3 regions of the Streptomyces sp. NPDC005485 genome follow, and region 2 is predicted to be linked to each of the others. Evidence: riboswitches for the same ligand, from Rfam matches in the RefSeq annotation. Region 2 holds a riboswitch; each other region holds the start of a gene.

The links. Region 2 has a riboswitch for cyclic di-AMP ahead of ABZS97_RS11720 (C40 family peptidase). Riboswitches for the same ligand answer to the same signal wherever they lie in the genome.
Positions count from the first base shown of each region.
Region 1: another riboswitch for cyclic di-AMP. It lies ahead of ABZS97_RS10840 (M23 family metallopeptidase); the one in region 2 lies ahead of ABZS97_RS11720 (C40 family peptidase).
Region 3: another riboswitch for cyclic di-AMP. It lies ahead of ABZS97_RS00580 (NlpC/P60 family protein); the one in region 2 lies ahead of ABZS97_RS11720 (C40 family peptidase).

Region 1 covers NZ_JBEXDZ010000023.1:18,227-21,491, forward strand. Annotated here, with positions in the region: gene ABZS97_RS10830 (HPr family phosphocarrier protein) at 1-95, shown strand, start outside; gene ABZS97_RS10835 (GntR family transcriptional regulator) at 320-1,015, opposite strand; gene ABZS97_RS10840 (M23 family metallopeptidase) at 1,223-1,987, opposite strand; cyclic di-AMP (ydaO/yuaA leader) riboswitch at 2,000-2,160, opposite strand; gene ABZS97_RS10845 (pitrilysin family protein) at 2,407-3,265, opposite strand, start outside.
Region 2 covers NZ_JBEXDZ010000026.1:2,925-6,189, reverse strand. Annotated here, with positions in the region: gene ABZS97_RS11730 (ATP-dependent Clp protease proteolytic subunit) at 183-818, shown strand; gene ABZS97_RS11725 (hypothetical protein) at 826-1,134, shown strand; cyclic di-AMP (ydaO/yuaA leader) riboswitch at 1,503-1,668, shown strand; gene ABZS97_RS11720 (C40 family peptidase) at 1,671-2,144, shown strand; gene ABZS97_RS11715 (DUF6328 family protein) at 2,224-2,757, shown strand; gene ABZS97_RS11710 (LysE family translocator) at 2,696-3,265, opposite strand, start outside.
Region 3 covers NZ_JBEXDZ010000001.1:117,815-121,079, reverse strand. Annotated here, with positions in the region: gene pcrA (DNA helicase PcrA) at 1-711, opposite strand, end outside; cyclic di-AMP (ydaO/yuaA leader) riboswitch at 1,077-1,248, shown strand; gene ABZS97_RS00580 (NlpC/P60 family protein) at 1,256-2,443, shown strand; gene ABZS97_RS00575 (tellurite resistance/C4-dicarboxylate transporter family protein) at 2,566-3,265, shown strand, end outside.

The DNA of each region.
Region 1 (3,265 bases), on a different contig from region 2:
TCCTCGCGTCGGACGCCGAGGGCGCGGACGCCGCCCTCGACCGTCTGGCGAAGCTGGTCGCCGAGGGGCTCGAGGAGCTTCCCGAGACCGTCTGAGCGAATCGGACACCGTACGACGCGGCCGCGTCACCCCTTCCGGGTGGCGCGGCTTCGTCGTTTTTCAGGCACGGTGATACGCACGCACGACGGAATATCCGGCACCATCCCGCGCGCACATACCGCAGCACGGAAATAGCGCGCACGGAATTCCGGGCGCACTGGAATAAGGGCAGCGGAAATAGTGCACCGCCGAATATCCCTCTTTGTATACGGCGCTCCTGTTAATGACGCAGACCCGTCATGTTTACGGGAGGTTGCGAAGTCCTCACACGGTCCGGGCGATCTCCCGCACCGGGAAAGCGGAGCCGGTGCACGGCCGTGGCGCGTTCCGTGTGCAGCGCCGTGATCGTCCGGGCGCGCTCGCTGTCACCGCGCGCCACGGCGTCCACGATGGCGCCGTGCTCGGCCCAGGAGTCCGCGGGGGAGGCCTGCGCCTCGACCGCGTACATCCAGGCGATCTTGTGCCGCAGCTGGGCCAGCGTGGAGGTCAGCGCGGGGCTTCCGGAGGCCTGCGCGAGCGTCTCGTGGAACCAGCCGCCCAGGGAGCGCAGATCCTCGCTGTGCCCCCTCCTTGCCCGCTCCTGGCCCAGCCTGACCAGGCCTCGCAGCACCTTGAGGTGGGCCTCGGTGCGCCGCTGCGCGGCCCGGGCGGCACCGAGCGGCTCAAGGAGCATGCGCATCTCCAGCAGGTCGGAGGCCTCCTGCTCGGTGGGCTCCGCGACGCACGCGCCCGCGTGTCGGCGGGTGACGACGAACCCCTCGGCCTCCAGGGTGCGCAGGGCCTCGCGGACGGGAACGCGCGAGACTCCGTAGCGACGCGCGAGGAGTTCCTCGGTGAGCCGGCCGCCTCGCTCGTAGACACCCGCGACGATGTCGTCACGGATCGCCGTGCATACCGAGTGCGCCGGAATACGCATGACCGGACCTCCGCTTTAATCCCCGCGAAACGCCATCGATTGACGCTTGTTCAGTGACTCTATTGCAGACGGCGGGAATTTCCGACGGGAGCCCGGAATCCATGGATATTTTTTGGACAGACGGCCGTTCGAAGCGACGAAGCCCCGGCTCGGTGAGCCGGGGCTTCGGAAGCGGTGCGAAGTGCGGAGAAGCGGTGAAGCGGGTCGTCAGACGTTCACTCCGTGCGAGCGGAGGTAGGCGACGGGGTCGATGTCCGAGCCGTACTCCGGGGTCGTGCGGGCCTCGAAGTGGAGGTGCGGTCCGGTGGTGTTGCCGGTGGCACCCGAGAGGCCTATCTGCGCACCCGGGGTGACCGTCTGGCCCACGGAGACGCCGATGGACGACAGGTGGCCGTACTGGGTGTACGTGCCGTCGTTCATCTTGATGACCACGTTGTTGCCGTAGGCGCCGCCCCAGCCGGCCTCGACGACGGTGCCGGAGCCGACGGCGTGGACGGACGTGCCGGACGCGGCGTGGAAGTCGACGCCCGTGTGGCTGCCGGAGGACCACAGGCTGCCGCCGGTCTTGTAGCCGGTCGAGATGTACGAGCCGCCGATCGGCAGGACGAAGGTGTTCAGGCGCTTGCGCTCGGCGGCCCGGGCGGCGCGGGCCTTGGCCACGCGCTCCTCCTCGGCCTTCTCGGCGGCACGCTTCTTCGCGGCCTCCTGGGCCTTCTTCAGCGCGGCCGCCTCGTCGGCGGCGTGCTGCTGGGCCGCGGCCTGTGCGTCGATCTGGTCGGCGAGCGAGTCGCCGATGGTGATGGCCTTTGTCAGTCCGGTGTCCTCGACGGAGGTCTCCGCGGCGAAGGCAGGGGCGGCCAGGGTGCCGATGACACCGGTGGTGGTGAGTGCGGCGACGCCCACGGCATGCGTGGTCGTGCGCTTCACACGGCTCGGGCGACGGTGCTTCCCGGTGGCGCGGGTGAACGCCATGAAGTGGCTGGTCCTTTCCTTCCTTCTCGCCTACCGGGTTAGCTGACGGGTTCGGAGCAGGAAGGTCTCCTACGGACCCCCTTCGGGAAGGGCGTCCGATTCACCCCAGGGACTACGTATGGGTCCCCGGCTCCCCTGGCTCGCGCCGTACGGGGACTCGGCGATGACTGTCCGGTGCCGCGGACGCGGCGCACTGCCTGACGAACAGCCGGACCGACGCTAAAGGGGGCGTCTTTCAATCGACAAACGGATCACGCCTTTTGTAGCGCATGCCACAGGGCAGACAGGCAACCTCCCCATCAACTCCCCATCAATACGGACAATGGGGGCTCAGGCGACGCTTTCGCCGCCCGAGCCCCCAAAGGGTCACGCCGTTATGCCCGGTTCCCTCCCGCTTCCGACACTGCGGGATGCGGCCTCTACTCCGCGGGTACGACGCTCACTTCGCCGATGCCGAGGGCCTTGACGGGCTCCTTGATCTGCGCGGCGTCGCCGACCAGGACGGTCACCAGGCGGTCCACCGGGAAGGCGTTCACGGCGGCCGCGGTGGCCTCCACGGTGCCCGTCGCGGCGAGCTGCTGGTACAGCGTGGCCTGGAAGTCGTCCGGCAGGAACTGCTCGACCTGGTCGGCGAGCGTGCCCGCGACCGCCGCCGCGGTCTCGAACTTGAGGGGCGCGACGCCCACCAGGTTCTGTACGGCGACGTCCCGCTCGGCATCCGTCAGGCCTTCGGCCGCGAGGGTGCGCAGCACCTTCCAGAGGTCGTCGAGCGCGGGACCGGTGTTGGGCGTGTCGACGGAGCCACTGATGGCCAGCATCGCGGCGCCCGTGCCGTCGGCTGCGGAGCGCAGCACCTGACCGAACGCCCGTACACCGTAGGTGTATCCCTTTTCCTCCCGCAGGACGCGGTCCAGTCGGGAGGTGAGGGTGCCGCCGAGGCAGTACGTGCCGAGCACCTGGGCGGGCCAGACGCGATCGTGCCTGTCGGCGCCGATGCGGCCGATCAGCAGCTGCGTCTGGACGGCACCCGGGCGGTCCACGATGATCACGCGGCCGGTGTCGTCGGCGGTCACCGGCGGTACGGGACGCGGCTCGGCGGACGAGCCGGTCCAGGAGCCGAGGGTTTCCGCGAGCAGCGCGTCGAGGTCCGTGCCCGTGAGGTCGCCGACGACCACGGCGGTGGCCGTGGCGGGGCGTACGTGCCTCTCGTAGAAGGCGCGTACGGCCGCCGAGTCGATGCTCTGGACGGTCTCCTCGGTGCCCTGGCGCGGGCGCGAC
Region 2 (3,265 bases):
AGCCGAGCCACCGCCGACTCGCAGCCGGCCCACCGCCGACTCGCAGCGGGCCCCACCACACGCGCGATCCCCGCGAAGCACCTCGCTCCGCGGGGAATTTCGCTGTCGGCCGATACCCCTCGACGACTTCTGTACGTCCTGTACATTTTTTACAGGAGAGTCGCTCAGAGGAGGCGCCAGCCATGAACGAACCGTCCGCCCGCTACGTCCTGCCCGAATTCACGGAGCGCACGAGTGCGGGGCACCGGACCCTGGATCCGTACTCGAAGCTGCTCGACGAGCGGATCGTGTTCCTGGGGACGCCTATTGACGACACGTCGGCGAACGACGTGATGGCACAGTTCATGCACCTCGAATATCTGGCCCCGGACCAGGACATCTGTCTGTACATCAACTCCCCCGGCGGCTCGTTCAGTGCGATGACGGCCGTCTACGACACGATGCAGTTCGTCACCTGCGAGGTGGAGACCATCTGTCTGGGGCAGGCCGCCTCGGCCGCCGCCGTTCTGCTGGCGGGCGGCACCCCGGGCAAGCGGTTCGCGCTGCCGGGTGCCCGCGTGATGATCCATCAGCCCTCGTTCCCCGAGCCGGTCCAGGGGCAGGCGAGCGATCTGGCCATCCAGGCCGAGGAGTTGATGCGCACCCGGCGCAAGCTGGAGGAGATGCTCGTACGGCACACCGGGCAGAGCGCGGAGCAGGTCGCCGCCGACATCGAGCGCGACAAGATCCTGGACGCGCCGGCGGCGCTCGCGTACGGGCTGGTGGACGCGATCATCCCGAGCCGCAAAGCCGAGCGCACCGCGCCGGGCGCGAGGTGACCCGCTGATGCTTCCGCCCGAGCTGCCTCCGCTGCCCGCGCTCACGCGCGCGGAGGCCGAGTTGATCGACCGTTACCTCGATGTGGTCGACCTGCTCGGCCGTATCAACCCGGCCCGGCCCGGGGACACCTATCGCGGACTGCGTGCCGCCCAGGCCCTCGTCGGCAAGGCGACGGCGTTGCGCGACGCACTCACGCTGATGCACCAACGCGGCGAGAGCGAGGTGCACGCCCCGACGCTGGCGCAGGCGTTGCGAGTCCTCGACGGGGAGCGGCGGGCGGCCCGCGTCACCCTGCCGCCGGGGGCGGACAGTTGACGCATCGGCACCGGGCCACTGCTCGCACCGGGGCGGCGACGCGTCCGGGACGCGGTTCAAACGGACCAGATGGTGTACCCCCGAACGGCGTAGGCACCCGTCGCTCCGAAGGCCCGGAAATGTTGCGCAACGCGCCTGCATCGGGGGCGGAATGAAGCGTTCCGGTGCTGGTACGAGCCTCGTCGACCCCCTCGACACCCCTTCGAACAAGGGGGTGTCCACCCGAACGGGTGAGTGGTGAGTAACCCCACAAATCGCTGATTCCACTCGGATTTTTCGCCATGCGTGCGTCAAGATCCCTTCCGACGACAAGCCCCCGCCACAGCGGCGGGGCGGTCCGGGCGGACGCCGAGTCCTGCCGCCGCCCGGATGACCGGTCGACAGATGTGCATCGGCAGGAGTGGAGGACCCAGCTAGACGGGCCGCCGGAGAGATCCGGGCGGTCCTTGGGGTGAAGCCGCAGTACGCGGCCGGGCAACTTCGCCAGCCCGAATCCGACAGGTCATCCTTCACAGGCGGCTGACGAAGGGTTGCGCATGACTGCGCTCAATCGTGTTCCGTCGCTGCTGACCCGGGCCGGTACGGCCTCGGCTCTCACCATCGCCGCCGTGGGCGGCAGCATCGTGGTCCCAGGCATCGCCTCCGACGCAGCGGCCGCGACGACGGCTACGAGGGCACTCCAGGTAGCGGCCTCCAAGAAGGGCTCCCCGTACCAGTGGGGCGCCACGGGGCCACGCCGCTTCGACTGCTCCGGGCTCACGCTCTACTCGTACAAGAAGGCGGGCAAGAACCTGCCTCGTACGGCCGCGGGGCAGTACAACAAGACCCACCATGTCTCCGCGTCCGGCCGCAAGGCCGGGGACCTGGTGTTCTTCCACTCGGGCCGGAACGTGTACCACGTCGGCATCTACGCCGGGAAGGGAAAGATCTGGCACTCCCCGAAGACGGGAACCGTCGTGAGGCTCGAGAAGATCTGGACCAGGAGCGTCTGGTACGGCCGGGTCAGCTGACCTGCCCGGCGGGGTGACGGCAAGGACGCCGTCACCCCGTCGGGGCGTGACCCGGTCCGGAACGGATACTCGTTCGTTCATGGCCGACCTACCGCACCACAGCGAACGCAACGAGACACCTCTGGAGCGCGCCGACCGGAACTTCGGCGAGCTGCTCCAGGAGCTGCGCGTCACCCAGACCGGGGTGCAGATCCTCTTCGCGTTCCTGCTGACCCTGGCCTTCACCCAGCGCTTCCCGTCGCTGGACTCCTTCCAGCGCGCCACGTACGTCACCACGCTGCTGCTCGCGGTGCTGGCCGCGGCCCTGTTCACCGCGCCCGCCGCACTGCACCGTTCGCTGTTCCAGCAGAACGCCAAGCCCCGGATCGTGCGGGTCTCCTCCCAGCTGGCCACAGCCGGCCTGACCGTGCTGATGCTGGCGTTCACCGGGTCGGTACTGCTGGTCGTGGACGTGACCCTCAGTCGCGGCGCAGGTATCGCGGCGGGGGCCGCCACCCTGGGCGTCTGCCTGGCACTGTGGCGCCTGCTCCCCCTCCTGGTGCAACGCAGCCTCAGGAACGAAGACCCTCAGCCAGAAGCACCACACCGAGAACGGTCAGCGCGCTCCCGGTGACGGCCTCCACGGCCCGCGCGGCCCTCGGCCGCCGCAGCCACCGGCCGAGCCGGTCCACGAGCAGCGCGACCGCCGGAAACCAGACCAGGGCGAGGGCGACCACGATCAGCGCCAGCAGCAGGGTCCGGGGCAGCGCGGGACTGCCCGCCGGAACGAACTGCGGCAGCAGGCTCAGGAAGGTGATGGGCGCCTTCGGGTTGAGCGCGTTGGTGACGAAGCCCTGCCGCAGCGGGCGCGCGCCGGACCCCGCCTCGTCGCCCGGCGCCGCGAGCGGCCGCCGCAGCGCCCCCAGCGTCCGTACGCCGAGGTACAGCACGTAGGCGCCACCGAGCAGTTGGAGCGTGCGGAACAGCGCGGGCACCGCCGTAAGGACCGCCGCGACGCCGGCCACCGCGAGGGCCGTGTGCAGCAGCAGCCCGCCCGCGACCCCGAGCGCACACGCGACCCCCGCCCGGCGCGAGACCAGGGCGTTGCGTACGACGACGGTGAAGTCCGCGCCCGGCATGGC
Region 3 (3,265 bases), on a different contig from region 2:
GTACGCCTGGGCGAGGGTCTTCTCGAAGCCGTCGGAGGCCTGGGCGGCGAAGTCCTCCTCGTCGATCAGCTCGTTCTTCAGGTTGGAGATCTTGGCGCTGAACGACTTCGGCGGGAAGCGCTTCGGGTCGAGGTCCAGGTCGCGGCAGACCAGGGCCATCAGACGCTTGCTGTCGGCGGCGTCGTAGATCGAGAACGACGACGTGAAGCCGAGCCGCTTCGACTCGCGGCGCAGGATGCGCACGCACGCGCTGTGGAAGGTCATGACCCACATCGCGTTGGCGCGCGGGCCGACCAGCTGCTCGACGCGCTCCTTCATCTCGCCCGCGGCCTTGTTGGTGAAGGTGATGGCGAGGATCTGCCCGGGGTGCACATGGCGCTCGGCCAGCAGATAGGCGATCCGGTGCGTGAGCACCCGGGTCTTGCCGGAGCCGGCGCCGGCCACGATGAGCAGGGGGGCGCCGGAGTGCACCACGGCCGCCCGCTGGTTCTCGTTCAGCCCGTCCAGGAGCGCGGCCGCCTCCACGGCGGGGCGCGGGGCTCCGTCGCGGTAGTAGGCGTCGCGGTCCGGGGGCACGTCGAAACGGCCGCCGAACAGGTCGTCCGGAAGCGGCTCGGCCGCCCCGTCCTCGGGCGGCGGCGGGGGCTCTTCCTCGTGAGCCCCTGAGGGCTTGAGGTCCGCCAGGAAGCTGTCGTCAAAGAGGCTGCTCATCGCTCTCCGAGTCTAGGCCGCCGCACTGACAACAGACCGCCGCCCCGGGATTTCCCTGTCCCGCGAGGGCTCCGGAAGCCGATGATCTTCCAGAACCGGCCACTCGGCACTCCTTCGCCGTCAGGAATCGTCCAGGACGATCAAGAACCGTACGGTTACGGTCAGCCACCGGCCGGGCGGGAATGCCCCTTGAAGACCACTGCATGGGGTCACGAGTCACCACGGACGGTCACGGAAGCGGCGGTTGAGGCCAAGGTCACGAAAATGTATCGGGCATATCGAACATCAACCTTCACAGGGACCACACGAGTTGGCTAGCGTGCCGGGCAGACCGCTCGACCCTCTCCGGCGAACGTCGCCGGGCCGTGCGGCCTCCGCCGAATTCGGTGTGCCCACGCGGCAGCCGGAACCGGGGACCCACCGAACCTGGGGTGAATCGGTCCAACCGCCTTTCGGGGCAAGGACCGTAGGGCAAACCTTCCGGAGCACCCGCCCGAACCCGACAGCTAACCCGGTAGGCGGATGACGGAAGGAGTCGCCTCCCTTGGCGTCGCACAAAAAGCCGCGTCCTGCTGCAACGCGCGTAGCGGGCATGCGGACTCCCGCCCTGGCAACAGCGGCCCTCACCTCCGTGGCCCTGCTCTCCCAGACGGCGAACGCCGCGCCCTCGGCCGAGCCCAGGCCGAGCCTCGAAGAAGTGCAGAAGAAGGTCGACGACCTCTACCACCAGGCGGAGACGGCGACCGAGAAGTACAACACCGCCAAGGAGAAGACCACCAAGCAGCGCAAGCAGGTCGACACCCTTCTCGACGACGTCGCCCAGCGCACCGACAAGCTCAACTCCGCGCGCGAGGAGCTGGGTTCTTTCGCCGCCGCGCAGTACCGGACCGGCGCCGCCGCCCCCGGCACCGCGACCCTGCTGCTGGCCGACGACCCGCAGGACTACTTCGACCAGACCCAGCTGATGAGCCGGCTGACCAGCCGTCAGAAGACCGCCGTCGACGACTACGTCACCGAGCAGTCCGAGACGGCGAAGAAGCGCCAGGAGGCCTCCAAGAGCCTGGAGACGCTGACCGAGTCGCAGAAGTCGCTGAAGTCGTCGAAGGCCGACGTCCAGAAGAAGCTCTCCGAAGCGCGCGAGATGCTCTCGAAGCTGACCGCCGAGGAGAAGGCGCGGCTCGCGGCGATCGAGAAGAAGAAGGAAGCAGAGGCCCGGCGCAAGGCGGCGGAGCTGGCGGCCCAGCAGGCCGCCGAGGCGAAGCAGCGCCAGGAGGCGGAGGCAGCCGCTCAGCAGCAGTCCGGCTCCGGCACCTCGGACTCCTCGAGTTCGGGAAGCACGGGCACCGGCACCTCCACGGGCGACTCCTCGTACGCCACGAAGGCCGCCAAGGCGCTCACCTTCGCCCGCGCCCAGGTCGGCAAGCCGTATGTGTGGGGCGCCACCGGCCCCGACTCGTACGACTGCTCCGGGCTCACCGCGGCCGCCTGGAAGGCGGCCGGCGTCGACCTCCCGCGCACCACCTACGACCAGGTCAACGCGGGCACGACGGTCTCCCTCTCCAACGCGCAACCCGGCGACCTGATCTTCTTCTACGACGACATCAGCCACGTCGGCCTCTACATAGGCAACGGGATGATGATCCACGCCCCGAAGCCGGGCGCGTACGTCCGCGAGGAGTCCGTCTACTACGCCGGCTCCTCGATCATCCACAGCGTGGTGCGACCGGCGTGAACGCACCGTAGGGAGGGGGTCCACGCGCGCGTGGACCCCCTTTTTCGTGCCGTATGCGTTTTTCGTCCTCCACGCGCGCGTGCAGCACGGCAAGCCGCGCGAAGATCCCTAGCATCGGGCGCATGTCAGGCATCTCCCAGCTCCGCGCGTGGTGGGCGGAGCGTCCGCCCGCCGCCGGGGCCGCCGTCATGGCCACCGGCATCGTCTCCGTCGGGCTGTCCCTGACCGGCTACGAGACCCTGTCCCGTATCGCCCTGGTCCTGGCGGTCATCGCGTGGCTCGCGCTCGGCGCGGACTTCGGGGTGCGGCTCGTACGGGACCGGGCGCGCTGGGTGGCGGAGGCGTGCACGCCGGGCGCACTCACCGCCATCGCCGCGACCACCGTGCTCGGCACCCGGCTGTCCGCCCTCGGGTGGCTGGGCCTCGCAGAGGCTCTGCTCGCGCTGGCGGCCCTGCTCTGGCCGGGGCTGCTGATCGTGGTCGTACGGCACTGGGGGCGCCGTATGCCCGGAGCGGTGTTCCTCGGCTGTGTGGCCACCCAGGGGCTCGCCGTGCTGGGCTCCGTGCTGGCCGCGCTGGTGGGCGTGGAGTGGCTCGCGCATGCCGCGCTGGCGCTGTTCTGGCTCGGGATCGTCCTCTACGGGGTGGCGTTGCTCCGCTTCGACATCCGGCAGGTGGCCACCGGGGCCGGGGACCAGTGGGTGGCGGGCGGTGCGCTCGCCATCTCGGCGCTGGCCGGGGCGAAGCTCGTGACCGCGCACCACGCGAACCCGTACCTGTGGAACGACGACGACAACGGCGTCCTTCGCGCAGTCACCGCCG